One region of the Paenibacillus sp. J31P13 genome, then DNA from elsewhere that is predicted to be linked to it. Evidence: predicted binding sites of a transcription regulator. Region 1 holds the regulator's gene; the other holds the start of a gene.
The links. Region 1 encodes NrdR, which represses ribonucleotide reductase genes. Its sites were predicted from a motif close to AACACNATATATNGTGTT; they were not measured.
Positions count from the first base shown of each region.

Region 1 (15,476 bases):
TCCTTCTGATGAGCCTGTTGAGAAGCATACCCATGTGATCTTTCATTTTGATGATGGTACCGATCTTCGGTATAAGGATGTCCGTCAGTTCGGCACGATGCATTTGTTCAAGCGCGGAGAGGAACTAGCGATGCCACCGCTTAACAAGCTTGGCATTGAGCCATTGGATGAGTCCTTCACGCTTACAGCACTGAGAAGCAAGCTTGAGAAGCGATCCACTAAGATTAAGCCGCTTCTGCTAAATCAGGAGCATATTGTAGGACTGGGAAATATTTATGTGGATGAGGCATTATTTCAAGCGCGCATTCATCCCGAGAGAACGCCGGATACGTTAAAGCCAGCCGAATGGAAAAGGCTTTATGAAGCGATTCGCTCTACATTATCACATGCTGTTGATGCAGGTGGATCTTCCATTAAATCTTACGTTAACGGGCAAGGTGAAATGGGCATGTTCCAGCATCAACTGCTTGTATACGGCAAGAAAGATGAGCCGTGTCCATCTTGCAATAGACCGATTGAAAAATTTACAGTCGGAGGAAGAGGCACGCATATTTGCAGCAAGTGCCAGCCTTTAGGCTTATCCAGCATGATAAAAGTCAAGTAGCATTTTCGAATCGACAAATACAAACAATCACAAAGGCATCCTCCCTGCATATATTGGTTCTGTTACGAACAATAGGCGAATGTCTACTTACAGAAAGCTTGTAAGCGGGCAAAAGCAGTGCGGGGAGGGACTTTACGATTGTTCGCGCATGTTGCATCATTGCTAGTGCTTGCATTTGCCGTTAGCTTAGACGGCTTCGGCGTAGGAGTTACGTATGGTCTGCGGAGAATTCGCATTCCATTCCTGTCGGTGTTCATTATTGCTTGCTGCTCCGGTCTTATTATTTTTATGTCTATGCAGGTAGGCGGTTGGCTAACTAACTTCTTATCAGAGTTTGTATCGAAGCTCATTGGCGCTTGCATTTTGATTCTAATCGGATGCTGGGCTTTGCTCCAGTTAAAGCGTGGAAAGCAAAACGGCAGTGAAGAGACGATAGAAACCGCTGGAATGACGAAGGGGACCGTAGAAACAGCAGCTGCTTCAGAAGGCAAAGCAGGAATGAATGATTTGTCAAATGCAGCTTTGGTCGTTATGGTTGAACTGAAGCGTCTAGGTTTAGTTGTTCAAATTTTGCGGACGCCGCAAGCGGCCGATGTAGATAAATCGGGGACGATATCTGCATCAGAGGCGCTTATGCTGGGTGTTGCATTATCTATCGACGCATTTGGAGCGGGTTTGGGAGCAGCGATGATTGGCTTGCCAGCTTTGCTTACAGCATTGACCATTACAGCATCTAGCGCCATTTTTCTCGTTGGAGGCATCCGTTTTGGATTTCGTTTCTCAGCTTGGAAGGGCATGCAGACATTATCTTTGCTGCCAGGCATATTATTAATCGTGATGGGAATCATGAAGCTGTTATAATTTGAGGTGAAATGGATGATAATCGGATTAACCGGCGGTATTGCCAGCGGTAAAAGCACAATTGCCCATATACTCGTACAACGCGGTGCGCTGCTGGTCGATGCCGATCAAGTCGCAAGGGAGGTCGTCCTTCCCGGAGCACCAGCACTGGAGGCAATTGCCTCTGCGTTTGGACAAGCTGTCCTTGAAGCTGACGGATCGCTAAATCGTAAATCGCTAGGCGAGATCGTGTTTCGTGATAAAGAAAAGCTTAAGCAGCTTGAAGCGATCACCCATCCTGCTATTCGTACACGAATGCAGGAACAAATACATACGTATGCTAAGCAATATCCTGAACGTCTAATCGTTGCGGATGTGCCTCTGCTCTATGAAACGGAGCAGCAGCATCTTTATGAAGGAATTATGGTTGTTTATGTACCTGCCGAAGTGCAAATTGCACGATTAATGAAGCGTAATGAAATGTCCGAGGAAGAGGCTGCTCGACGAGTAAAGCTTCAAATGGATATTGAACGTAAAAAAGGATTAGCGGATTGGGTTATTGATAATAGCGGTACAGTCGCGGATACGGAGCGGCAGATCGATCAGTTTTGGAAAAGCCAGCAGCTGCCATGAGGATATTGCTAAAGAAGAGAGTATTTCTTGTTCTGTTGTTAGGTCTTATCGCTATTTTGTTTCTCAAATCGGATTGGCTTGCAACATGGATGTATCCTGTCTATTATAAGCAGGACATTTCAGCGAGTGCATCTAATTACGGTATCGAGCCTCATCTAGTCGCTGCCATTATCCGTAGTGAAACCAATTACCAGACAGGCAAGGATTCAAAGAAGGGCGCATTGGGGCTCATGCAAATCATGCCTGAAACAGCAAAGTGGGTTGTGCAGAAAGCAGGCTTTCAAGAAGTAACGGAGGACATGCTGCGCAATCGCGCTGATGTAAGCATTGAAGTGGGGTCATGGTATTTGAAATCTTTGCATCAACAATTTGATCAGAACCAAATTGCTGCGATCGCAGCTTACAACGCTGGACCTGGTAATGTTAGGAAATGGCTGGATTCAGGTGTTTGGGATGGTAGAATGGAAACAGTAAAGCAAATTCCATTCGGTGAGACGAGGCACTATGTACAGCGGGTCATTTATTATTATAATAAGTACAAGGATTTGTATCCTGGCTTATAACGAACTCGCTTTTATGACGGAGCATACAATTAAGCCTTGGAGGCTCGTCTTTTCATAGACGAGCCCAGCCAAGACTTCTGTTATTCATACAACTGTAAATGAATCACTATTTTTGACCAGCAAGGGATTGCTCAGCAATTTGTACGAGGCGACGGGTGATATATCCCCCGATGGAGCCTGCGTCTTTAGTTGCCATGTTGCCATAGTATCCGTCTTGTGGAATTGCGATACCTAGCTCTTGAGCCACTTCATATTTCAATTGGTCAAGGGCAGCTGTCGCTTGTGGTACTACTAGTTGGTTACTGCTACGGGATGCGCTCATGTATGTTCACCTCCTTGCGGTTGGTAAATGTATTATGCGCAAAAATCAAAAGTTCATTACAGGAATTACATGGAAATTTATTTTTTTTGAGAATATGCTCAAAACGAAGGTTCACCTACTTGAAAGGAGGCGATATGCAACATGAAATGTCCATATTGTGACTATGCCGGAACGAAAGTATTAGATTCCAGGCCAGCAAACGAAAACAAATCAATTCGTCGCCGCCGTGAGTGCGAGAAATGCAGCCGCCGCTTCACGACATTCGAAATGATTGAAGAAACGCCTCTCATTGTCATTAAGAAGGACGGCAGTCGTGAGGAATTCAGCCGTGATAAAATATTACGCGGGCTTATTCGAGCCTGTGAGAAGCGTCCTGTACCTGTAGAGCGTCTTGAGGTCATCGTATCCGAGGTTGAGAAGGAGCTCCGCACAACGGCTCTCGCTGAAGTAGACAGCAGTGATATTGGCGGTATCGTCATGAATGAGCTATATCCGGTTGATGAGGTCGCGTATGTTCGTTTCGCGTCCGTATATCGCCAGTTTAAAGATATCGATATGTTTATGAAGGAGCTTAGCAGCTTGTTGTCCAAAGAGCCGCTTAGCCCTCCTCATGTAGATAAAGATTGACAGTTTTTATGGCGCTATGCTAATATCAATTTTGTCGCTATTCAGTGACATTAAGCAATATCTGGGGCCTTAGCTCAGCTGGGAGAGCGCATCGCTGGCAGCGATGAGGTCAGGGGTTCGATCCCCCTAGGCTCCACCAAACACAAACGTCAACACGCCGATTTAGGCGTGTTTTTTTGTGTTTGGTGGAGCCCATAGGGGGCGAACCCCGGGGTTCAGTCCGCGCGGACGGAGCGAATGCGGAGGAGCACGGCGTCTGAATCTACCGCTAAAGTCCTCGTCGAGTTGGCTTCGTCAGCCATTAGATGCCGTTTACAACGCGGCGAAAAGCGCGGACCCTGCTACTCGCGTCCTCTACGATTGGCTATATCAATTCGTGAAAGGCACTTATCAGAAGCAAGACGCCGCTCCGCCTGATGTTGTAGCGCTCATGAACGGGGAGCCGATCTCGGAGCATACGATTGTGCCTGATACGACAGAGGCTGCTTTCACTTGGACTATTCCGGGAGATGACGGCAGCGGGATCGTTAAAGTAACGGCCAAGTATGACGGCAAGCCTTATACGGAAGGAACTGTTGTAGATCTTACGGGCAAGCCGGGCAAGCATGTGCTGGAGCTGACGGTGGCGGCCGCCAAATCCAAGACGGTTAAATTCGTAATAGAAGCACGTTTGGGCGCTAAAGGTCTATTGGTTCTTGTTGATAAATACGCGGACAACAAGCAGCTTAGCAATGCCGATACGATCCGCGCTATGCGCAACGCCCTGATCATGACGGAGCGTACACAAGAGAGCGATCCTGAGCAAGCCATAGGCTATTTGCTGGCATTCAATGCGAAGCTGGAAGGGGCTAAAGGCCTTGAATTTGTAACGGAAGGCGCTTATACGGCGCTGAAGGAAGGCGTGTATTACGAGATCGGCAGCATCGCGCAAGACAAAGAAGCAGAGGCATCCTCGACGGAAGCCGCAGGTCTGGAGCCTTCGAAAGCGCTGGATGGCGCACCGGGCACGCGCTGGGCGAGCGAAGTGCGCGATACCGCTTGGTTCCAGATCGATCTGGACAGCAAGCAAACCTTCAATACGATCCGCATCGATTGGGAATATGCGCGCGCGGACCAATACCGTCTGAGCGTCTCGGATGATAAGCAGACGTGGGAGCCCTTGAATGTCGGCAACAATGGCGTGGCTAAAGCGTCCGACGGCAAGATACATCAAGTTTGAGGGACTGAATCGGGCAACATTCTACGGTTATTCTTTCTATGAATTCGGTGTGTACGATCTTGCCCAGCAGCAAGAGCTGAAGACATTGGACGGCATACAAGCCGCAGTGGACGCCTCCACGAAGAAAGTCACGATCGACGGGTTGGTCATGAACGGCAAGAAAGAACCTTTGTATGTCAAAGTGCTTGACCCAAAAGGCAACATTCAATATACCGGTCAGACGGGCACTGAGGATGACGGAAGCTTCCGCATCGCCTTTACGTTGACCGGAGAAGAGCAGGGACTGTATACAGTCGAGCTTGAAACGGATGACATGACGACTCCAGAGCAGGCCGCCTTCGAATATCGCAAGCCGCCTTCCACTGGCGGAGGCAATGGAGGCAGCATTGGAGGCGGTCCGGCGCAAGATCCGTATACGTTGCAAGCGGACGGTTCAGTCAAAGCCGTGCTTGTCCCGACATTGAAAGGCAATCAGGCTGCGGCTTCGGTCGGAGCAGCGGATCTGAATGCCGCGATTCTCAAGGCAACAGCCGACAGCAACGGCAACAAGCATATTCGTCTTGAATTGAAGCCGTCGAACGCGGCTGGCAGCTATGCTTTGGAGCTTCCGGCAGCTAATCTGACGAACCAGTCTAATCTGATTCTGCATATCTCCACGCCGTATGCCCAGCTTGCTCTGACTGGCGACATGCTGGCTGGAGTCAAGGAAAATGCCGGAAAGCTGCTCGTTATCGTAAGCGACCATGCAGGCGAGTATCGCGGCAACGAAGCGGCTGGCCGGATCGGCAACAGGCCAATCGTGGAAATTGCATTGCAACTGGACGGTGAAGCTCTGTTTTGGAACAATGCGAAGGCACCGATTTCCATTGCGATACCATATTCGCTTCAAGCGGAAGAGCAAGCAGCTGATCTGCAAGCTTTTGAGCTGACGGGCAACAGCGCGACGGCAATTGATGGCGCGTCTTATGACAAAGACAAGGGCGTACTGCGATTCTCCATCGACCAAGTCGGCGTCTATACTGTCGGCGGCAAGAAACCGGCTGCATTCACTGACCTTGGCAAGCATGAATGGGCGCGCGAGGCGATCGAGAAGCTGGCCAAAAGGGGCATCGTCAAAGGCACCTCGATCGAAAATGGCACTTTCAGCCCCGCAAATCAAGTAACGCGAGCTGATTTTATCCTGATGCTGGTGAACATGCTTGACCTGCGCGCCGAGATTACCTCGACGTTCGCCGATGTGAAGCCGAATGATTATTACTACGATGCGGTGTCCATCGCCAAGCAATTGGGAATCGTTTCGGGAGTGAACGAAGTTAACTTTGCTCCTCGTGACTCAATCAGCCGCCAGGACGCTATGGTTATGCTGACCCGAGCGCTGCAAACGACAGGGGCAATCAAGCCGTCCGCATCCGGTTCAACACTTGAGGGCTTCCGTGATGCGAGCCAGATTGCGCCATATGCTACGGACAGCGTGGCAACGATGTTCGAGCATGGGCTGGTTACGGGCTCCAACGGCTATATGAAGCCGAAGAGTACGACCAGCAGAGCGGAAGCGGCGACGTTCTTGTATCGCGTTCTTCAATTAATCGAGGGGCAGCAGCAGGAGTAGACGCGGGAACAATTGATTTAAGCACATTCCGATTAGCGCGGCAACGCGCCCGGGATGTGCTTTTTCGACGATACAGAATAAAACTTCCTGAATGGACGGATGAAGCCGGTAAGCCGTCCCGCGCTTTCGCGATGAACTGCGGGCGCGTGATGGGCGCCTCCGACCCCCACGTAAGACGCCCCAGCGCGCATGGCCGACGCCGCTTCCTCGGGCATCCCGATGCGCCCTTCCGCGACGAACGGTAACGCGCAGCGCTTCGCTCATCCACCGGACGAGCTCCAGGTCGGGGCCTTCGGACCGAGGGCCATGCGGCGTATAGCTGGATAACGTCGTCCCGACGAAATCCGCGACAATCCGCTCGGCGGCAAGCTATGAAGTCGTAGCTGCTAGGCTCCACCAGGGGTTAGTTAGCGCAGCGGTGGAGCACGACATGGATATCTATTGATAGGTTTTTTACGTTAGATAACGATTGCCACAGGTTCATAGAATGGATTGCAAGTTGGCAGCCAACTGATTGATTGGCTTATCTACATGGCAGTGCAGCCGATATAAAAATGAAGGTCGCGGTTGTTCGATTAGCAGTTTATTCACTGCACCCAAGTCATGCAACTCACCCAAGCGAGATGCTAGCATGCGCGGCGTCACTTGCTCAAGGGCATGCCTTATATCTTGAAAGTGTTCGTAGTTGAAATGGAGAGCAAGCAAGACGGTCATGTTCCATGCTTTTGCGGGTGTCTTTGGTAGTGAAACCAACAACGGTGGGAGAGCGCATCGCTGGCAGCGATGAGGTCATCTAGAGAAAATAGTGTTAGTATAAACGGATATTGGGGATATTTTAAACCATAGATGAAGTCGAAAAGCCGCGTCAACAGGCATACTGTACATGTGGCTTTTATCGTTTGAAATTCAAGCAAGAAGGAGTATGGGGAATTAAGCTCAAATTGGTGAAATCCTTATTGGACTGTCAGATTTAAAGCGCAGTGCAGCGAAAAATGCGCTCAGGCCGTCTAATAGGTGGAGGTGATGATTCAGTGATGCCGGCCGGCTCGAATAACAAGGAAAATTTCCCGAAAGATCCCACTCAAGCTCTAGAGCAGCTGATGGAAAGCTTTGGCTCGACGATCATGCGCACCGCTTATTTTTATACCGGCGATCGGCATTTTGCCGAGGATATCAGTCAGGAGGTATTTCTTCGCGCTTATCGCAACTGGAACTCGTTTCGTGGAGATAGCGCGGTTAAAACCTGGTTGACGACGATCGCTATCAACGTTTGCAGGGACAAGATGGGCGTGCGGATGTTTACGGAACAGCCGACCGATCCCAGCCTGATGGAGCGGGGACGGATATTCAACGTGGAAGAAGAAGCGCTTAAAAGATTGCAGAAAAGCGAGATTTTGCGGCATATGCTGCGTCTGCCTCTGCCGTATCAGGAGGCTTTGTATTTATATTATTATCTGGACTTGGACACACGGGAAATTGCGAAAGCGACGTCGTCGCCAGAGGGAACCGTGAGAAACAGACTGCACCGGGCGCGCGAGGCGTTGGCTCGGGAAATGCGCAAGGAGGAGACAACCGATGACGGACATGGAGCGTAATTTACGTCAACAATTGCAAAAGGAGTCGGATGATATGTTGTTTTCTAGAATAGAATTGAGCGATAGCGTTAAACAGAAGATCAGGAAACAAGCCGCCGCGGAGCAGAGAGGCCGCCGCCGATTCGTTCTTCCGAAAGCCTGGCTTGCAGGAGCGGCAGCGCTGGTCGCGGCAGTCGTCATAGTCACGGGATTGCCGATGCTGCAAGAGCCCGCCGCAGTCCCGACGCCAACGCATAATTCGTCGGAAATCGTACTGCCCGGAAACGGAGGAGCCACAGGTTCGGAGTTGTCCCAATTGATTACAACTCCGTTAGGAACGGCGGAGGCAGCGAAAGCAGCTTTCGGTTCCGGTGTGCTTGTTCCTCAAGTCGCCCCGGAAGGCTTCAAGCTGGCTGAGATCGTCGGCGTGGGAATGAAGGACCAACCGCTCAGAGATTTGAACTTCACATACGGCTCGGGTGATAAGACGGTGACGTTCAGCGCGAGCCGCATGCCGGCGGCGTTCCCGACGGACCTGTTCACACAGACCAAAGTGGGCGGAGCGGACGGCTTAATTTTCGAGCAAGCCGAGTTCACGGAGCTGTTCTGGGTGGTTGACGGCATTCAGTATGGCGTGTCCGGTCCGATTTCGGGCGACGAGGCGATGAAGGTAGCCGAATCGGTGGAACCTTAATGAGTTGATGCGTGTATATCGTGAATGAATTGAACGCCCCACCCGTCGAATGCTAGATAAATTGGGGTAGTGTAATATCCCCATACGGGAGAGCGCATCGCTGGCAGCGATGAGGTCAGGGGTTCGATCCCCCTAGGCTCCACCAAACAATAAATTCAAACCACTTCATCCGAAGTGGTTTTTTTTATTGTTTGGTGGAGCCCAACAAGGGGGCGAACCCCGGGGTTCAGTCCGCGCGGACTTAATGTGTGAATAAGCTTCGAAGGAAATGCATCTAGTGGAGGAGCACGGCGTCTGAATCTACCGCTAAAAGTCCCCGTTGAATAAGCTTCGTCAGCATATGATCAGGATTCGGACATCCCATAATGGTAAGATAGACGAGCTGTATCCCCCTAGGCTCCACCAATAAAACAATTCAACCACGTCCTAAGGACGTAGTTTTCTATTTTTAATATGGTAAAAGCCGACAAGGTACCTGCCGTGGTGATTTTTTGCCAGGTAGTTTCGCTAGGTATGAATCTCCGGTTGAAACCTCGCAAAGCACAATTGCCTATTTTGATCATTAGACACACACTATTTTTTTGTATGAGGACTGAGGTTCCGCTATTTGTCTGATTTTGTTAATTTGATTATTTATGCGGACAGGAAATCCGTTATAACCTAATAATCGAGTTATTTCTGGGCTTTTATGGGGGAATAACGGAACCTCAGTCCATATGGATCAAGATATACGGCTGATTTCCATTAATAACGGATCCTCTGTCCGCCAGATTGTTCGTCTGACTATTATAAGAAGCTACTAGGACTCACTATGACCAATTTTCGTTATTAAGATTTTTTTGCAACCACTTATCATGTAGCTATGTAATCGTGGTCGATGAAGCGCACATAAGTAAATATAACTTTTTTCAATTATCTCAGTGTAAGTTAAATATCCAATTGAGGGAGAGAGCATCGCTGGCAGCGAAGATCCAGCGTTTCGCACTCACTAAGGTCCACCATACTTGACCATCGAAACGGCAAAATTACCGATTTTTTTTGTTGTTGATTGTGTACAACCCTCTATACATGTGGAGAGTCTAATATTGATGGTTCGTAATTCATAAATGAGAAGAGACAGTATCGCTCAAATACATAGCCATTCAAGTTGCCTTTACCCGGAAAAGGCTGATAAGTAACTATGGAAATGATTTCTATCGACATCGGTACTCCTTCTAATATGAACTTGGTAAACCTACGATTCTTGCAATTGCCCTGACTCCCGGCGTCGCCGACTCATGAAAACCAAGAACAATGCAATTACCGTGAGGATAATCCCAAGTACTTGAAATCCCTCGAAGTTGAACTTATCCCCCATTACGATACCGATTAACAAGGAAGAGAGAATAGTACCAAGGTATCTTGATGTATTAAATAGTCCGGATGCTACACCGATTGTTTCTTTAGGAGAACTTTGGAACAAGGCCGCTTGCATTCCTACACTGTACAACCCGTTGCTAATACCGAATGCAGCCAAAGCGAAGCACACGCTGATAACCGGTGAAGTTTGATTTAATGTTACTAGCCACGCCGACCCTAACACCATCAGGATTGCAGACACCAGCAATGCCGGTCTTGGTCCTGATTTATCAATCCATCGTCCTGCTATAGGAGAAGTAACGAGCGAGAATAAGCCTAAGCTTAACATGAGAATTCCTGTTTGGAACTCGCTGACATGACGTACCATTTGCAAGTAAGACGGAAGCCCGAAAAAGAGTGAGTAAAAAAGTACGTTAACGAGCATGAATTCGACATTAACCCAAGTCATCGCAGGATATTTGGCGAATGTGCGCAAAGGAATGAAGGGTGACGTTGCTTTTAACTCATGTCGTACGAATGTAAATAGCGAAATGAGACCTAACAGCATGGCAATAACATTACTTAATGAGATATGCCCAGATGATTTTACTGAGAGTAATCCAAGGAGCATGGCAATCAATCCTATTGAGAAGAACAATATCCCTGACACATCAATCAAATCAAACCATTTGCGAAAGGACATACCCAATGTTACGGATGTTGACGGTTCGTCCTTAGGAATATTCCTCCAAGATAATAGAAAGCTCACCACGACGAATGGGATATTGACGAAAAAGATAGCAGACCAGCCCCACCAGTGAATGATGACCCCTCCAATAAAGGGGCCAATTGCTGCCGCGCCGGATAGGAATATGGACAAAACAGAAAGCGCAGTTGCTTGTTTTTCCGTAATATGAATTCGCACAATGGCCATTCCAACCGCAACCATCATGCTAGTTCCGATTGCTTGCAAAATGCGGAACATGATGAGACACCCGAAGTTTGGTGATAGTGGAGCTAATAATGATGCAATAAAGGCAACAACAAGCCCGGTAAGAAATATCTTTCTACGTCCGAATAAATCGCTGGCCTTTCCCATGATTGGTTGAGCGATGCTACTTGCAATGTAGAAAGAAAAAACAATCCAGGAAACACCTGTAAAGTCAAGTTGGAATACATGTTGCAGCCTTGGAATAGCAACAGATACCATTGAAGAATTTAATGGGTTCAAGAGTATCCCAAGGCCAACGGAAATCATCAACCACTTGCTGCGAACATTCATTTTTGGTCCCCCCAAAGTGTATTAATGCCATCGTACTTGAAATCGTTTATTTATTCCAACGCATTTCATGGTATGATTTCATTGACTCAAAGGAATGAATGGAGGTTGCGCAATGGAACTTCTTCAACTGCAATATTTTCTCGCGGTAGCTCGTTTGGAGCATGTGACAGAAGCTGCACGAAGTCTGCATGTTACTCAGTCGTCACTAAGTAAAACGATTCAACGCTTGGAAGACGATCTGGGGGTCCCTCTGTTTGATCGAAAAGGGAGGAAGCTACGATTGAATGAGTTCGGTAGCAGATTTCTTCATCGCGCGGAAAGGGCTTTGTTCGAATTGGAACAGGGGAAGCAAGAGATTAGCGATTTGTCCAGTCAGGAAAATGGCACACTCGAATTGGGAGTGACCACCGCAAGCACTTTACCAAATCTCCTTCGAGAGTTTCGGAAAAAACGGCCCGATATTCAATTTCATGTGCAGATGCTAACCATGAATGAAATGGATACGCTTCTTCATAGAGGAGAAGTCGATTATTGCTTATCCTCACCGCCGGTACAAGGGGATGATATTGAATGTCAAATTGTATTCGTTGACCCAATCCTAGTAGCTGTTCCAAAAAGGCACCGTCTGGCAGACCGAAGCAGCGTATCCTTACTAGAACTAAGGGACGAATGGTTTGTCGGTGTAAAGAGAGGCTACGGTACTCGTGATCTAGTGGATTCTATTTGTCAATCTGCTGGATTTGTACCAAAATATGTGTTTGAGGGAGATGAACCTGCAAGGCTAAGCGCTCTGGTTGAAGCAGAAATTGGCATAGCCTTTATGCCAAGCACGGCAAGGCTTTTACGGGAGCATATCAAATATCTCCAAGTAGAGAATCACGAATTGGTAAGGGAGATAGCTTTATTATGGCACAAGGGTCGGTACATATCGCAGGCTGCTCTGGAGTTCCGTGAAGTCGTTGTTGAATACTTTCGATCGAAAACAAACAATTTAAACATAAATCACAACTAATCAACCACGTCCTTAGGACGTGGTTTACTATTTTATATCAACTTATGAAAAAAACCAGTGCCACATCCTGATGTTCAGACTGTTGCACTGGTTTTTTAACTATCGTTCTCCGTTTACCCATTTGTTGCCCTACGGCCCTGCGGTAGCAGTTGATAGCCGCCAGTCGTTCAGCTCATTCACAGAAAAGGGTTAATATGAATGATAGCTCCAGTGGATCGGTCCAAAGTTACAAGAAACCGGCCATCGCTAGTAAGTTTGCCTTCGGAAGTAGCAATAATTACAAATCCAATAAGCGAGTCATTGGTGTAGCTATGCTCTATTGTTGTGATTTGTACTTCTTGGACACTAACGCCCAGGAATGGTTGAGCCAATTGAATCGCTTTCTCTTTACTTTGGTCTATTGAAATCCATTGTTCTTTTTCTATTTCATTGCTCTTTGTTGATTCTTTAAATGCCTTCATATCGTTAATACCGATTATTTTATTATTAGGACCAACCCATACACGTTTACTGTCGTCTGTGGTTACATAAGATGCAGTGGCTACTTCTCTCTCATCTTTTATAAGTGAAAATCCAGTCAGGTTAAAATACTTCTGCAATACCGTAGTAGCTTCTTCTGCAGTATTGACTGTCAGGCTTTGGATTTGGCCGCCTCCAGGCTTCGATAGCTTTACCACTTCCACTGTTTCTTTTAATTGGGTTGGTGCCCCTTGCGCATTTACTAATGAGAATGAGCAGACAGTTAATAGCGTTGCCAATCCTAATACAGATAAGCGCATAGAATTTTTCTTAAAATGTTTAATCATGAGAATTCTCCTTTTGAGATGCTTGTAATTACCCGATAATCCGACCAAACCTGGATATCTCCGGGCTCCTGCATAATGCTCCAATAAATTAATGATCGTCTGGCCATACGCTGCTTTGTGTTCAGCATGGATGTAGGACAAGGCTAATGCATCACAGGCTACCTCTTGATCTGCTCGCATTCGTACGTAGACAACCCACATTAACGGATTAAACCAATGTAAAATAATCAGAACATGCATGAGCCAATTCATCGCAACGTCCCTGCGCTTGATATGTGCCAGTTCATGATTGAAAATATAACGGAATTGATGGGCATCCATCGAACGAATCAACGAACTGGATAATAAAATCCTTGGTTTCATAAACCCATAAACCGCAGGACTCGGCACTGCATCTGTTACGGTCAGAAGAATCGGTTGTTTGACCGACATTTGGCGCTTGCATTGCTCGAATACTTGTAATATCGCCGGATTGGTTACAGTGGGCTGTTTTTTAATTCGTCTATATACGTTGATATTGGCTATAAGGGTTACAAGACTCAAGACTATGACCCCTAGCAACCAACCAAACAATAGGATGTCTCGCAGCGTTATTTTGGATAATAGATCCACAAACGATTGCTTTGCATGGACTTGTTCCTCAGGAACGTTCGCAGCGGAATGAACCGTGACGTCGGATGAAACCTTGAGTGTCCATTCGCTCGGAGAATCCACGTTATTCTTCAACTGATTTCTTCGTTCATAATAATTGGAAATATCATCGAACGATTTTAAAAGGGATTCATTAGACAACTGCTGCTTAATTGGAAATAGATTGTACACGCTGTATGAGCTCTCTGGTGCCCAAGGTAATACGAGTCGGATGACAATAGGCAACCATAGGAGATAATGCCACTTCGGCTGCAACTTGTTTCTGAGCATCCATTTGATCATGACAATGAGAACAACCAGCACACTTGCCATCAGCGAAGCCCGAATCACCCAGTCGAAAAAAACCTGCATAAACATCAGCACATATGTCATGGCTATAGGTCTGTCTTCGAATTGTTCGCATCGTTTTTGTTATCATCGAATAATTGTTTTAGTTCATTGATTTCCTGTTCCGTCAGTTTTTTCTCCTGAAGGAAGTTCGCAAGCATCGGTTTAATGGCTCCACCGTACAACTTTTGCAGAAAAGTTTTGGTTTCACTTTGCAAATACTCATTTTCTGAAACCAATGGATAAAACATTTGGGCTCGTCGCGATTCGTCTTTGTTGATTCCAACCGCTTCTTTCTGCACAAGGCGGTTAAGCAGCGTACGAATCGTCTTTGGACTCCAGTCCATTGTTTCCGTTAGTTGTTTAACAATTTCGCTGGATGGACATTCCTTCCTCGCCCAGAGGATTTTCATAACTTCCCATTCTGCATCTGTGATTTGTGGTAATTTTGTCATACTCGAAACCTCCCGTTACATGTAAAAGGATCACAATTGTAGGCCTACAACTCATATACTACACGTGTAGTCCTATTATGTCAACGAACGTCTCGTACCATTCACTTCCTATAACGACGAAAATAATAATAATTATCAATTATAGTTGCTTGTTTTTGGGTGTGTAATACCCCTAGGTGGGAGAGCGCATCGCTGCGCTCTATATCAACGTATCCGCACATTCGCAATATTTCAGACTGAGCGATTTTTTATAAAATGAAGCAAATCCCTATCTCTCCCAGTTGTTTTCCTTTCTTACTCGACAAGCAGGCTATGATCTCCCTAACATAGTTCTCTAGTACTTTAATTAAACTTATATTGTTTGCTCTTTCATTTGTTTTGTAATCTGAGTTACATATTACTTCAGAAAGATATGCTATAAATATATTTGAAGAAACGCTAGCGATGATCGTTTTCTTCTATTTAAAATAATATGTATATCGAGGGAGTAAGATTGTTTTGATAATTGAAAAGAAAATGAAAAATGAATTCATAGGTGGGTATTATAAGATTAAGAAGCAAATGAGCGCTTTGCTTGTTTTTATTATGATTGCTTCTAGTATGTTTGCATTACCCGTTGCAGCAGCGACAGAAAATACGCAAGGGAAGGTAACAAATACACCAATTTATGTAGATGGTAAAGAGGCGGAACAGGATATCCTTTCAATATCTATTAATAATTCATTATATTTGCCACTTCGTGCGACTTCTCAACTACTCGGCTTAAAAGTAGACTGGAGTCAAGCAGAGCAAGTGGTTTACATTACGACTAGCTCTAGCTCAGTTACTCCCGCCCCTAATAATGATATTGGATTGAACACAGGGTCTACAATTTCAGTAAAAGTATCCAATGCTACTATTTTTGTAGATGGCAAGCAGAT
Region 1 covers NZ_JBWDNR010000010.1:111,256-126,731, reverse strand. Annotated here, with positions in the region: gene mutM (DNA-formamidopyrimidine glycosylase) at 1-604, shown strand, start outside; gene AC0YOD_RS24720 (MntP/YtaF family protein) at 743-1,465, shown strand; gene coaE (dephospho-CoA kinase) at 1,481-2,077, shown strand; gene AC0YOD_RS24710 (lytic transglycosylase domain-containing protein) at 2,074-2,640, shown strand; gene AC0YOD_RS24705 (small, acid-soluble spore protein, alpha/beta type) at 2,747-2,962, opposite strand; gene nrdR (transcriptional regulator NrdR) at 3,104-3,589, shown strand; tRNA gene AC0YOD_RS24695 (tRNA-Ala) at 3,653-3,728, shown strand; gene AC0YOD_RS24690 (discoidin domain-containing protein) at 3,768-4,808, shown strand; gene AC0YOD_RS24685 (S-layer homology domain-containing protein) at 4,753-6,417, shown strand; gene AC0YOD_RS24680 (winged helix-turn-helix transcriptional regulator) at 6,898-7,173, opposite strand; gene AC0YOD_RS24675 (sigma-70 family RNA polymerase sigma factor) at 7,452-8,012, shown strand; gene AC0YOD_RS24670 (DUF4367 domain-containing protein) at 7,993-8,685, shown strand; gene AC0YOD_RS24665 (MFS transporter) at 9,920-11,305, opposite strand; gene AC0YOD_RS24660 (LysR family transcriptional regulator) at 11,418-12,317, shown strand; gene AC0YOD_RS24655 (M56 family metallopeptidase) at 12,494-14,146, opposite strand; gene AC0YOD_RS24650 (BlaI/MecI/CopY family transcriptional regulator) at 14,149-14,556, opposite strand; gene AC0YOD_RS24645 (BclA C-terminal domain-containing protein) at 15,055-15,476, shown strand, end outside.

Region 2 (15,476 bases), on a different contig from region 1:
AGTCGAAAGTCTCGGGTAAGAATACTCACTCGTCTTCACATCATCAAAGCCTATAATACTAATCTCTTCAGGAATTTTCATGCCCAAGCTTCTAGCACCATTCATCGCGCCCATCGCTTTGTAATCACTTGTGGCAAATACAGCTGTAGGGGGATTCGGAAGCGCCATTAACGCTCTGAAACCTTCTTCTCCCATCAATACTCGCTCATCCTCTCCAGCCATAACAGCAATAAGTTCAGATTCAAATGGCAACTGATGCTGTGACAAAGCAAGACGATAACCCTGCAGCCTTAGAGAGAACTCTTGGTTTAAATCCATTATTGAACTGCCCGTCAATATAACACCAATTCGCTTATGCCCCAGAGACAACAAATGCTGAGTTGCTAGATACCCTCCTGTAAGGTTATCTACGATGACATAAGGTATACCCAAATGCGGGTAATAGAAATGAACTGTTAAAATACGCCGATTCTCTTCCTGCCAAGCTGTAAGCCGTGTCAAATCGAACCCATCACTCATAGTCAACAGGATAATACCAGCATGGGGATCGTTCGGAAGCTCGTAATTTTCACCGATATCCCATATATAGAATGCGATCTCATTCTCGTTACATATTTGCTTAATCCCTTCAAACATATCTGTAAAGAACGGATGGTTAAACGTGTTCACTTCATAGTTGCGATGCGCGAAATAAATCGTACGGATCCTTTGAGTTCCAGTGGAAGTCGGGTTCTCACTAACGAAGCTGCCCTTGCCCCGAACCCGGTAAACAAAACCTTCCTGCACAAGGTCGGATAATGCCCTTCGGGAAGTAATTTCACTCGTATTATACTCCTTCGCTAACTCAATTTGAGTCGGAAGAGGATCATGTGGTTTAAGCTCTCCAGCACTAATCTTGCGCTTAATGTCATTCATTATATATTGATACATCGGAGTCTTGTCCGTCTTATCGATATCCATCAATCCATCACTCCTTACATAATTGAGTTAAGTATACTTTAATACAAAGGTTAGTGCAAGATAAAAGGCAGCGCTAGACCTAAGCGGTCAGGCACTGCCTTCGTAAATGGATACAGTTTCATCCCCTTCATGTGCGTCGTTAATTCAAGCATTTTACTCGTTCATTTGCAGCTATAATACCAGTAATTCTAACTCTCTCTTCATCCGTATCGACTGAAAGTTCCTCTAGTCCAATTGCTATCCACGAGATTTCCTTCGGCAAGGTTGCAACATAGTTGATCACGCCGTCCTTATCAAGTTTCCACTCTGCTTGTATATCACCTTGTCGAGTTGGAATAGTTCCTTCCGCCCATTCAATGCCTGTTACAGCTGTCGGCTGTAGAGTAACAGATCCAACACCGAGCTCAGTTACATCAACACCAAGCAATTGCTCACTTAACAAATACGTAGGCGATGCTCCCCACCCATGACATAGACTTACAGGAATGGAGTCTTGCAAATAGGTAGGTGTATGACCTAAATAAGGGCTAGGCGTTATAACGAAAGGCAGGGATGGATCGAATGTTTCCCACCAGGTTGTAGCCCCTCTATCGAGCATGGAGCCCCAATAATCACGAATTCGAGTTAAAGCCGCTTCCGCGAAGCCGTAACGGAATAACACCTCTAGTACGATATGGTAGAAGAAAGCTCCGCGAATTGGAGGCAATCTTCCCGGCAAGTAATAGTCCTGAACAAAGGCCACCACTTCTGTCTCATCCATGACACTCGACCATGCCGCAGCGAAATTGGTCTGTGCAGTCACACTTGTCGATAAACCTTCATGAGTTAGACAGTCCGCATAGATTGTTGTACCTGGTACTCGAAGGAGATTGCGAATGGCTTCACGCAGGGTGCTTGCTTTCTCCCGTAATGCTGCTCCAGCGTCGTTTTCACCCAGCTCTTCAGCCATTAAAGCCGATGTAATCAGGAACTTATAATAGAAGCAAGAAATAGCTGTCACGCGATCTTTCCGTTCAATATCATCTGACCAGTCGATGAAACACCACCAGCCTTCGCGATCGGCATTTGCGAACAATCCCGATGAATCCTCCTGATCAGCAAACCAATCAACGAGTCTATTCACATAAGGCCATATCTCATTCAGAAAGCTAGTGTCTTTGGTATAGGTGTAATACTCCCATACACCGAAGAGCCAATGTGCACAAAAATCAGGCAGTAGGAATGAATTATGCTGTGGACCTGTACCTGGTATAGAACCATCCTCATTTTGAATTCTTGCTGCTTGCAATAAGGACTTGCGAACAAGCGCTGGATCATCGAAGGTCTGATAGACTACCTTGGCCATAACGACCGAATCCGCTACCCATAACGCTCCCTCACGGTGCGGACAATCTTCAAAATGGTTCTGGCTGTTGACGATTGTCGTATAACGGCCAGTCTCCCAAATTTTATTTAATCGTTCATCACTGCAATGAAATTTCCCTCTTTCAACGAACGGATAATGAACGAACCGAAGCTGCAGACTTCTTACTTCAATAGGTAAAGGCGTAGCCATAACAGCTACTTTCATATAACGGAATGCCCGTCTCCCAAATGGAGACAGCCGATTAGCTCCTTTCCGTAAAAGGTAAGTGTCCATCAGTGCTACTTCCAGCGATTCTCCATAAAACAATTGCAAGACGCCGCCTTCTTCTGCGAACACTTCCAGCTCTGGATAACCTACAACCTCAGCTCCAAAGTCATAAGTAATTTGTGGAAAAGAACCCGGCACTGACGCATCGATTATGACTGACCCAGCTGATGACAGTGGAGCCTCCGGTGATCTTATCGCCCCCGTAAAAAACTCAGAGGACACAACAGAAATAGGTGAAACAAGCGTCTCCTTAAGAAAAGGGATTTCTCGCGGCATCAGCCTCGGCCATGGAGAATCGGCTTGCTCTGCTTCTGCAAGTACAACAGCCATAGGCCATGAACTATCCTCATAATCTAGTTGTTCCCACCCATCCTCTTGGGAGAGATCCATTATTTCACGGTACCCCCCCCAGTAATGCAGACGGCTTACTTCCGGCTTCCAGCGCGGTGAACGTCTGCATCTCCAGTCCGAACCACTCGCAATTGTCCGTATGCAGCTGCCTGCCACCGCATCCTCATCATATAAATCCAGCTGACAAATCACACCACCAGGTCCTTGCAATTGCCCCGTCACAATCATATCCTTGCCGAAGTTATGTGCGAGAATAGCTATCACATTGCTTCCTTCTCGCACATAATCAGATACATCATACGTATCAAATGAAATCCAGGAAAGATCCGTAGGAGTCGGTCCCCTTCCAATCTCAATACCATTCACATATAGCTTATAGAACTGATTAGCCGTAACTCGCAGCTTCGCTTGATTAACTACCTTATCTATAGCAAAGATTGTACGAGCTTCCACATAAACATTGTTATCAAGAGCGGTTTCTGCTGCCCATATCCACTCCGCCTGCCAATTTTCCTGTATCATGACGTTCCCCCCGTAATTAAACATTAAGGTTAGTAAATAATTGAATCTTATTTTATTTCACAAATTTATATATATAGTTCAATCTTCCTTCAGGCGCTGCATCGCCATACTGAAAGAAGTCTGTAATTTCACCGTCATTCTGCATATGATCCACCCACTTAAACTCTAACCAAATTCCCTCGGTCATCTCATCCATACCCAATGAAATAAGCGGAAGCTCAAGATGCAGCTCATTCCCTTTGCAGGCGTATCGCACTTCTCCTATTGGCTGCCATTTCCAACCGCCTATACTTCGCTCCAACCAAGTTGTTGATTCACTTATAACATTCCTATTAATAATATATTGATAGCCTTCCCATCCCTTGTCGCTTTCCGTTCTAACGCGGATAAGCAGCATCATCCAGTAGCGGTCTGTGAAAGGTGTTATGGGTTCCTTCGTTTGTGCATAAAAGTAAATGCTTTCATCGGTATGTGCGGCCTTTAGCGTAACAAAATCATTTCTTCCCGTATCATTCGTATAATGAAGATCTCCATAACCGGGATGATCGCGAGCGACTGTATCTCCCGCAAAATCTCTGTACTGCTGAATAATTTGATGCCATTCACTGAAATCAGGCACCATCAAGATTGGCTTTTTCAATTTGAAGCTACTGTTGCCTTTCTCCGACATTCCCTTAAAGCGACGAATATAACTGATTAATTGCATGTAGTAAAGGTCACCGTATCCGCCCTTCATAGGCTCAATGTCTCGACTGAAGTTCAATGTGGCCTGATCTACGAACAACACAGGACGCTCCGCAGTTCCCGTTAATCGCATAGCGATCCATTCATTCCACCCTGTAACAAATACTATCTGTGGATCTTCCTTGAGCGCGAATTCCCACTGCTCTGCAATATTCATCCCTTGATTTATTGCATCAACCGACGAGCCCGCTTCCCCTAACTCCATTCCATCGTGATAATCTCTACCCCAATTATCACCATATCCGTAAAAAGGCGTATCGCTCATGGCAACGCTCGGATGCTGTGCTACAGAGACATTAATGATTTCCTTCTGAGCTTCATCGTTATAAAAAACACGCTGCGGACGTTGAAACTCAATCCATGGGAACCCATTCGTCTTTGCGTCTTCGTTAGGCCATTGATTCAGACGGAATGTAAAGAATTGCTGTTGCTCTGCATCACATTCATCAGGATTGCCAATGATTAGAGGTCTTCCTTTCCATCGAAACCATAAATGCTCGTAACGACCTGGCTTATAGATATCCTCATAAATTTCCGAGATGGTTTTGCCCGATTCCGTATTCGTGTAGAAAACAAATTGAGGCACTTTGAAGCCCTGACCTTGAATTTCGTCCATGATTTTGAACAGTACATCATAGACTTCCTTGTAAATGACTTGATTTGTCGTATCAAACACAACAAAGTCCACACCTGAGCTTGTCAGCATTTGTACATGCTTGCGAAGCACCCATGCATCATTATTTAAGTAATAACCATATAAGGGTTCGCCCCAAAAGTGAAATGAGTTCGGAGGACCCCAAGCCGGATGTTCTGGATCATGTACAGCCTCTGGCCAATTGGCATAGATCTGGGTATTGTCATAGGGACCTGATGTCCCATGCTGTCCTAGCCAAAGAAAATAAAATAGACCTACGTAATGATCAGGTCGTATCGGACCAGCTTCATCCCTGGATGGCAGCTCTCTTCCAAGCCCGTCAACCCCTCCCCATTGATCGACTAAATAGAGATCATCTTTATCATACATCCTAATTGCCTCCTCTCGAATGAGATACCACCCACTTCGTATAACAAAAAGCTACATAATAGATGATCAAAGTTACTATTGTTCCCCTTCGTTTTTCATGAACCAAAGTATTCTTTACTAATCCATAATATACTTAATTAGATCTAATTTCAACTAAATATACTCGAAATAATTCCAGTATGTTTCTCGAAATGTTCCCTTTTTGAGAAAAAGGAACTGCTTGCCCTAGTCTAGGCATAACAGTCCCTTTCATTGCCTGTCCTCTCCGTGTTGTAATTGCAGCGGTATTCTGCGATTAATACCGAGAATACCGCTGCTGATTTAATTACTCACTGCCAATGTTATCAATTTGGAATTGCGGAGCCCAAGCCATCGAATTGCCTATTGCACGGAATGAAATCTCAATACCAGTGATTGAATCGTGATGCTCCCATTCCGAGGTATCGACTGCAATCTTATTCCATTGATCCGGCGACATGGCTGCTGTATGTGTAAACGCTTCTGTACCGCTTTTGAGTATCACTCTCGTCTCATAGGTTGCGTTAGGCACTCCTCCATAAGAATTGATGTGATAATAAAATACAGACGAAGCAGTCAGATCAATCGGTGCAGAAGTGGTTACCGTCAACGTCTTCCAAGCATCTGCAGCAGCAGGTTGTGTTACAGCCGCTAACGCATACTTGCCCTCATTAGGCACAGTTGGTCCATTAGCGAAGGATTGAACAGCCGCGACACTTACCACATTTCCACCCGCTGTCCAGCCTTGCACACCATCCTCGAAACTATACAACGTATCACTAGGTTCAACTACAGGATCTTTGTCTTGCAGTGGAAACTGGAAGCTTCGTGATTCATACTTTAGCGTTACCTTAGGCTCTACACCATCGTTCGGCTTGTATTTCGTTACTTTAAGAGTAAGCGTCTTGCTTTGTCCCGTTTTAAGACCATCTAATGAAATACTGCTCGGAGACACTTGAAGCCCCTTGCTCGTTTCCACCTTGAGCTTCTTATTGAGCTTGTCAGAGCTATTATTCATTATGGTCACAGAAATTTGTGATCCGACCTCTAGCTTCTGGGACATCTGGTTCGCGGTAACCTCGAGGTTGAGATAATCTTTATCTTCTGTTACCTTCTTAGCGAAAGCTGCCTCGTCAATATACAACTCACCCTTCCAAGGGTCACCACCTTCTGTTTGTACCCAAATCTTGATCCGATCAACTGATTTGGTGCCATTCCATTTTCCGAGCGGAAGTGCCAGCTGCTGCCACCCGGCAGTCGGATCAAGCTTCGCTATTCCCTCTACACTTTGAGCACCGCTATAAACAATGAATTTAGCATAGTAGTCCTTTTCTGGATTCGCATTAGGAAGCTTGAGCGCCGCTGTGAAATAAGGTGTTTTCTTCACATCGATTGGCTGCTCAAAGGTCTTCTGCACGCCTGCCCAATTTATGCCATAAGGACTGTTTATTGCAGCTTTCAGAAAGCCTGTACCTTTGAAAGCCTCTCCTGTAACATGGGCTACAGAGCTGACTTCATCCGACGCCTCATAGCCGTCAGTACCGGATTCAAAGCCGCCATCATTAATGCTTTTCTCCGTTTTTCGTATAAAATCCAATCCATTCAACACAGGCTCCGACCGATCATTTAACTTGGAAGGGTCGAAATTCGGAATAACTTCTCTCCAATCATTAATGCCGATGATCGCTTTGGCGAAAGCCGTCTCCTCAAGCGATCTGCTAGTATCGATATATTTGAATACATCATAAATTGCCTTTTGCTGATCAGGAACGGTAACTGAATTCGGTGTATGCGTCCATAGACCGAGGTTCAAGCCCCCTTCTTGTCCATGATCAACGTGACGGTGCAAAATAAAAGCATCAATGCCATCCAAGAATTTAACCTTGTAATAGGCATAAGCGTAAGCTGCTGCCTGAATCTCTTGATCAGCGGCAGCGTTGCTCAAGCTGTGGAAGCCTTGCTCGGATAAAATAATGCGGCGCATCGCACCATCAAATAAATAATCAGATTGCTTCATGTAATCTACGAGAATTTCTAGATTCTTGAAGGTAATGCGTTTGGTATCAAAAGATTGTGTTGCCGTTGCGTCATTCCAGAACCGTGGGTTAAACAGATCTTCCGGATAAGGATGAAATGCGAGATTCCAAGCGAAATCTCCTTCCGCGCCAGTCAACTGGGTGAGACGATCCACAATGACCTTATTATCGTATTTCCACTTGGAATCACCTTCTAGGTTCTCATTCCAGAAATGATCCAATGACACGTAGGTTCTCGCATTGGCATACTCCGACTTCACGATTGTATCAATCAGACGAAGTGTTTGTGCATACTCATGAACATAGGTATCAACTGTTTTTGGCCCCATGTTATTCCATACCTTGTTCTGACCAATCTCATTGCCAACAATGTAATTAACCGCTCGGCCATATTGCTCATTCGCCATAGAGTACCGCTCGGCCATGAATTTGGTTGCTGCCTTTACATACTTAACGCCAGTTTCATTCGCTGTATTCAAGGCATATACAGTACCGCCCGGCTCCGAGTCTGGATGGATTAAATATTCATTCGCTGATTCGGGGTCCTTATTGTCATACATAATCAGGATGAGTGATACGAGTATCCCATTATCGGACATGCTCTTAATCTCGTTATCCATCCGTTCAATTTTATCCTTGCGGAAGTAATAGGTCTCACCCTCGATTTCGTAAGCGATCGTATTTTCAGGGTGATTATTAGCTTTGTACATAAGCTCGTTATAGGCAACGTTCAGTGCTGCGTGGCTAATTCCAAGCTCCTGCGCATCTCCTGTCATTTGCACCTGAAGCCCCTTAATGCTTTGTGCTTGCGGGAATGGCTCCGTATTACTAGCCATCACCTCTGCGTTGATTACATACTGAGGAGCATCAATGGCTACATATTCCCCTTCGTCTGTACGAGCCGCAACGACGAACTTAGAGTAAAGACGACTGCGTTCAGCATCGGTTAACCCAATTTCGAACCGGAATGCTTGTGCAAGATTAGCTTCGGCGATTGGTGACTTCGCCGCAAGCGCCGACTTCGCATCCTCGTAGGTAGCCAATTCAATCAAGTATAGCTGCTCCGAAGGATGAGCCTCTACGAAAGCCTGTTTCACCGTACCGTCGATCACCAGTCCTCCGCCTTCAATACGTGCTTGTGCCTTTCCATCGTAAGGCTTCTCTAGTTGGGCAAATTGCTTAAAACGAATTTGATCAACCTTCAATGTTCCTGAAGCAGCTTGCGGAATGATTCGAAATGCAGTAATCTCCCCATTCCAGCCTGTCTGATCTGAGAAGTTAAAGTCCTGCGTAAATTTTCCTTCCGTTGGAATGGTGAAGCGTTTCATATTGTCTTCACTCCAAATACCATCCCCCGTTCGCCACTGTATAAGAACCTCCGAGGAGCCTGAACCATTAGTCATGGTCATCGACATGCCATTTCGTTTAGCTGTATCCAGCATTAATACCGGCGACTCCAGCAGACCCTGCCCGTCCCATTCATAGAACAGTTCCCCGCCTGTTGCTACCGCCGTTCCAGACGAAGCAGTAAAGCCTTCCGTTTCTCCCTCAACATTGAAGCTGAAGTCAATTGCATTCGTTGCACTAATATAATCGATCTGGAAATGACCATTCCAATAGTCATAGCCTGGTTGGCCTGGTGATACGTCAGCGAGATCATAGTTTTGCATAAAAGAGATTTCCATCTTCGACACAGCATTGCGTCCAGCCCATTCATCTAGCTTAATAAACACTCGTTTCCAGCTGTCCGGACGAATCGTGGCAACGCTTTCAAATACATCGTCACCACTATATAAATTGATCTTTAGAACATAGTCGGCTGCAGATTGCCATCCCCAGCTATTTGCCGCAAAGGCTAAATAACGATAAGAGGAAAGATCGAGCGGCTGATCGAATTCCCGATAAATCGTCCGCCATTCATAAACCTTCACATTATCCGGAGTCTGCTCTAACGCTCCGACACCCTCATAAGGCCCATTTGGTCCATTCAGGATGCTCGTTACAAATTTAACCTCCTTCGTATTCGTGCTTGCTTTCCAGACTGATGCATCCTCCTGCGTATTGAAATCATTAATGATTAGAGCAGGAAACAAGTCCTCTCCTGTTGTAACATGCTCCGATTCATGAAGCCCTGGATCATAGGCTCCAGCCGAGACTGCAGCAGTAAGAAATAATTGAAGCAACATGACCAATGCAACCATAGTCGAGATTCCACGCAAACGTGACATAAACAACCTCCTCGATCAATTATATTTCAACTTCGCCTATAATATATTCGAAAAGTATTCTTAAATCAATATACTTTGATAAAAGTATACTTAATTAATACATTAGACCTATATAAAAAACTTCTGTCTCTTCATTAAAAAACAAAAAAACAATACCAAGAGAGTCTAGTCTAGACCGCTCATGGTATTGCTTTATAGTGATAATCGCATACAGTTCTATAAAGTTAGACTGCTAACTTAACTTTGTTTATCTTCTATATTGATCCGTTAAACAGGAATTGAATTCTAGTCTTTTTATAAAATATACTCTTAATTACACTTACTAAACCCACAATTGCTACATTGCTTGCAACCTTCAATATTGATTAGAGTTGCCGACCCGCAAGAAGGACATAAATCAAAGACTTGCCTTTCACCTTTATACGGTGCTGACTCTATGGTTTCCACTTGGGTAGTTCCTTGGCTCGTGTACGAATGAATTTCTTCAGTGGCTGCTGACTGTTCCTCACCACTTGCCAAGTGAATCTCTAGCGACTTCGCAACTGCATCTGCAATAGATTCCACTCGATTAGCACCGAAGCCAATTGCTCCTGACCCACCTATACCTTTCAAATGCTTAATAAGCAGCTTCACTTTATTGCCATGATCGCCATAACGCAGGAATAAGGAACAAACACGTCCCAAAGCCTCTGCCATCGCAAACACATCCGAGCCTGCTTTCCCAACATTAAGGAAGATCTCAGCCGGTGTTCCATTCAGATCATTTATTGTAATATAGGCCATTCCAAAAGGAGTATTTACTTTGTATGTCGCTCCTCGCAATACTTGCGGACGGCGTTTGTATTGTTTATCAAGCTCACCATCAGATTGTACAGAAGGAATAGCAGGCTCTACAAGATCCAACTCAAAATGCTCATCTTCCTTGCCAGCAGCTGGCACAGAAGTAGATTCTTGCTTCTCTTCTAGCTTTTGTTCCGGCTTCTCTTCTGTCTTCTCTTCCTTGCTCGTTGAGAGAACCTGTACATCACGACTTCCGTCACGGTAGATTGTCACACCTTTGCAACCAAGCTCAAAGGCTAGCTCATATAATCTGCCTGTTTCCTCTACTGTAAAATCGGCAGGACAGTTCGCGGTTTTTGAAATCGAGCTGTCTACCCAGCGCTGAATAGCAGCTTGAACACGAATATGATCCTCTGCCGACAAGCTCATTGATGTGACAAAATAGTCCGGGAGCTCCTTTCCAGGATGTGCATCCTTCCACTCTTGTGCAATGGGCACATACTGCTTATCGAAGCCTAAACGGCTCTGACGGAAATATTCAAATGCAAAATAAGGCTCAATTCCCGTAGACGTTCCGACCATTGTACCAGTACTGCCAGTCGGAGCTTGCGTGATGACCGTAACATTGCGCATTCCATTAGCTGCAACTGCTTCTCCGATTTCCGGAAATTCCGAAATCAGACCTTTCATGAAGCCGCTTTGCACATATTTTTCAGCATCAAAAGCTTGGAAAGAGCCTTTCTCCGCAGCAATTTCTGTGGATGCCAAATAGGATTCACGAGCCATAAATCCATACAGCTTATCTAGAAATTCTAATGACTCCGCACTGCCATAACGCACGCCAAGCTTGATCATAAGCTCTGCAAGCCCCATCGTTCCGAGCCCAATTCTACGCTCCAGTTTCTGATTTTTTTCATTTTCCTCAAAATGATAAGGCGTCTTATCGATGACATTGTCTAGAAATCGTACCGACCAGCGTGTAACCTTGGCTAGCTCATCCCAAGCTACATCATGGTTATCTTCATCATAAAACTTAGACAAATTGACCGCAGACAAATTACATACGCCCCAGCCTGGCAAGCCTTGTTCGCCGCATGGATTCGTACTAATAATAGGATTAAAATACCAGCTGTTCGACATCTGATTATAGTATTCCATAAATACGACACCCGGCTCTGCTGATTTCCAAGCCGATTCGATAATGGTCTGCCAAATTTCCCGCGCACGAACGGTTTTGTACAGAATGACTCTCTTACCGAGTTTCTTCCATTCCTCCAAATCTCCATTCCATAGCTCGTCATAGTCCTTTTCTTTTGTATCTGGAAATACGAGATCCCATTCTAAATCCTCTTTGACTGCTTTCATGAATGCATTACTGACGCAAACAGAGAGATTAGCATTCGTTACTTGACCCATTTTCTGCTTAACGGTTATAAATTCAAGCACATCCGGATGCCAGTCATTCATCATAAGCATTAATGCACCGCGGCGACTGCCTCCCTGCTCGATCAATCCCGTCGTATAGCTAAACAAGCCGCCCCAAGAAACGGCACCGCTTGAAGATCCATTCACCCCAGCCACAATAGCCCGCCTTGGTCTTAGAGAGGAAAGATTCATCCCTACACCGCCGCCTCGTGCCATAATTTCGGTCATTTCCGTTAGCGTTGTCATAATGCCTCCACGGCAGTCCTTCGGAGAAGGTATGACATAGCAGTTGAATAGCGTTAGTTCCTCGCTTGCACCGGCACCCGCTGCAATTCGTCCACCAGGAACAAGCTTCCAATCATCTAAAATATATCTGAATTTCTCCTGCCATTCCCGTTGCTTCTCTGCCCCGGTTTCAACGGATGACATCGCTCCAGCCAGACGATCCCACATTTCCTGCGGTGTCTTCTCAATCGTAAGCGTAAGCTTCTCCACGTTAGAATCAACAAATTCGCCGTTTCTCAGTTGAACCTTCACATGGTTCCCCGTACGCTCCACAACCTCCCCAACCTCTTTCGCAGGGAATTTGGGATCATCCTTCGTCAGTACAAGCACAATATCTCCAATTTTCGTTTCATTTGTATCTGCATTTTTCCATGCGTAGCGATCCAAAAAAATCTTTTCGCTTAGTCCCTCTAGCGGCTTTCCACTAGTCATCACCATTGTATCCGTTTCCTCCTCTTTTACCTTTCACGCTTATGCGTTTATGTACGACGCAAAACCTAAAAGCACAATATATTGTGTAATAAGTTTATTATACTACACTACATATTGATTATCATATGCATTTTAGACCATATTCATCAATCGTTGTCGCTTACATGACTTCTCTCATTCATTTGCTTGTCCATACTCTTTTTTATGCGTCTTCTTATTAATAATGGATGAAAAGGCAATACTGATAATATCTTATCCCTTTTACTGAGGAAGGAGCTGCAGAAAATGTCATTTAATACAACGCCGCAAGCTGCCTCAGCCGATTCAGGTCCAGCCATCGTCACTCGCAAGCTGCATACGCTAGTTGATTTGCAGTGCGATCGCACCTGGTTTGAGGAACTGCAAAATCGATTGACGCGCAATGGCCCTTGGGATAACTGGACCCTATATCAACTCGCAATGGAAGCTGAGCAAGCCAAACGCATTGAAAGCTTTGAGGAATTGCTATGCTTGCGATCCCTGCCTTCGTTCAAACCGATGCCGCATCAAATCAGTACGGCTCGTAAAGTCGTGCATGAGATGGGCGGCCGCGCTATTTTGGCTGATGAGGTCGGTCTTGGAAAAACGATAGAAGCTGGACTAATCCTGAAAGAATATATCGTTCGCGGACTTGCCAAGCGCATCTTGATACTCGTGCCGGCTTCCCTTGTTTTGCAATGGGTAAGAGAGCTGAATCAAAAATTCGGTATCTCTGCTGTCGCCCAGAAGAAGGCTCATACTTGGGGTTATGACGTCGTCGTCGCTTCAATTGATACGGCTAAGCGGGATCCGCATCGCGAAGTTGTCCTTGGAACCGACTATGATTTAATTGTCATAGACGAAGCTCATAAGCTGAAAAACAAAAAAACGACAAACTATCAATTCGCTAATCTTTTACGCAAAAAATATTGTCTCTTACTGACAGCAACACCTATTCAGAATGATCTGGACGAGCTCTACAATCTCATCACGCTTCTGAAGCCTGGACAGCTTGGCGGTCAAAGTGAATTTGCTGCTAATTTCGTAGTCGACAAACGTCTGCCAAAAAACGAAGATCAGCTTCAAGAGGCATTATCGACGGTCATGATTCGCAATCGGCGTGGAGATGGCGGTATTCATTTTACGAAGCGTATCGTGAAGAATATTCCGCTTACCCTCTCCGAGGAAGAACAAGCACTGTATGATGCCGTGACGGGTTTCGTGAAGGAACGCTATAAAGAAAGCGGAGGCGACTTATCCAGTATGCTTTCTCTTGTAACCCTTCAACGTGAAGTGTGCAGCAGCCGTGATGCTGTTTTCTTAACGCTTGTAAACCTTTTCAAGAAAACAGCTGAGGATTCGCCAATGCGGCCAAAAATTTGGGGGCTGGTTGAGAACATCCGCAGCATTAAAGCCAATACGAAAGCTGAAAAAGCCATGGAGCTTGTCAAAGAAATGAATGACAAGGTCATTATTTTCACCGAATACCGTGCGACACAGGAATATTTGCTGCAGTTTTTCCGTGCTCAGAATATGATCGCTGTGCCGTATCGCGGCGGAATGAACCGAGGGAAAAAGGATTGGATGATGGACTTATTCCGAGGCCGCGCCCAAATACTGATCGCTACGGAAGCTGGCGGCGAGGGCATTAACCTTCAATTTTGCCACCATATGATTAATTTCGATTTGCCATGGAACCCCATGCGGGTTGAGCAGCGAATCGGACGTGTTCATCGACTTGGTCAAACTGAGGATGTGAAAATTTACAACCTTTGTACCACAGGAACAATCGAAGAGCATATAGTCAACTTGCTTCATGAAAAAATCAATTTATTCGAGCTCGTAATCGGTGAATTGGATCATATTTTGGAGAAATTCGAGAAAGGCGACGGCTCACTTGAGCAGCGCCTTGCCCGCATGCTGCTCGAAGCAGGAAATGATTCCGAATTGAAACAGAAAATCAATCATCTCGGATCATCATTAAGCCGTATACGCGATGAGGTACAGACAAGTGAATTAGCTCCAAATGCAAGTCCTGAGCTGCTAGTCAATTTGGATACCCTAGGACAAACAGTGGAGGTGCGGCCTTGAATGAAAAGCAGGTACACAAATTCGTCAATCGTTACTTAGAGGCTACGGAATGTTCTATTTTAGAGAAATCACCTGCTCACTTTACCGTTAAGCTCTCTCCCTTTGCAGACCGTGAGTTAACAAACCGTCCCTATTATTGGAGCTTCGTAGATAGAGTGGGTGCTGAGCCAGAAACAATGACCTACTTGTTCGTAACGGATAAGCAAAAATATGATGCAGTGGATGAAATAACCCCTCCTGAAGTAGCAGATACGACGACTGAGGGGACAGAGAACACCAAGGATGATGCTGCAAACGCAGCACTCGGTCGTTCTCTTGGTTTTGTACATGGGAGCCTGACTACAGCAATTCGTGTGCCTCGTGAGGATTTATATTACGGCGCACGCAAGCTGGATCAGCTGTTCGATGCGGCTAAGGCCAAGGGGAGCTATGTGTATTTGTTTCAGGAGCCGGACAAACGGAGCCAGAATCCTTTTAGTTCAACGCCTTACACCGCATGGCTGGGCGTTAATATGCGTGTAGAATTCGCCAGCGATCGGAAACGAGAGGAGATTCATTGCTACGGTGTATCACTTGCAACAGGGCAATGTGTGGAACAGTTTTATGATCGACTGCTGCTGCAAAAGCTTACACCCAGACTCCCAGCAAATATCCATCTAACCAAAAACGGCATATCCTTCAACAAAGCACTCAGTATTATAGAGCAAGCACTAGAACGTAAGCTTCGCACCTATGATTACAGCTGGGCGGAGGGTGCTTCTGAGAGGCTTACAGAGGAGCTTGATCGAATCGGCGGTTATTACGAGCTGCTGATTAAGAATGCTACTGAAGAGTCTAGACCAGCAGTTGAAGAGCAGTTCGCTCAGCGGCAATCAGAAATTCGCTGGCAATATGAGCCGCGTGTGACTGCGTCCGCCATTAACTGCGGG
Region 2 covers NZ_JBWDNR010000001.1:361,605-377,080, reverse strand. Annotated here, with positions in the region: gene AC0YOD_RS01455 (GntR family transcriptional regulator) at 1-960, opposite strand, end outside; gene AC0YOD_RS01450 (alpha-L-rhamnosidase-related protein) at 1,100-3,466, opposite strand; gene AC0YOD_RS01445 (hypothetical protein) at 3,519-5,234, opposite strand; gene AC0YOD_RS01440 (DUF5722 domain-containing protein) at 5,560-9,516, opposite strand; gene AC0YOD_RS01435 (adenosylcobalamin-dependent ribonucleoside-diphosphate reductase) at 9,826-12,438, opposite strand; gene AC0YOD_RS01430 (DEAD/DEAH box helicase) at 12,724-14,547, shown strand; gene AC0YOD_RS01425 (YqhG family protein) at 14,544-15,476, shown strand, end outside.
Region 2: AC0YOD_RS01435 (adenosylcobalamin-dependent ribonucleoside-diphosphate reductase) is a predicted target of NrdR. The motif match lies at 12,509-12,526, and genes of this name have one in related genera.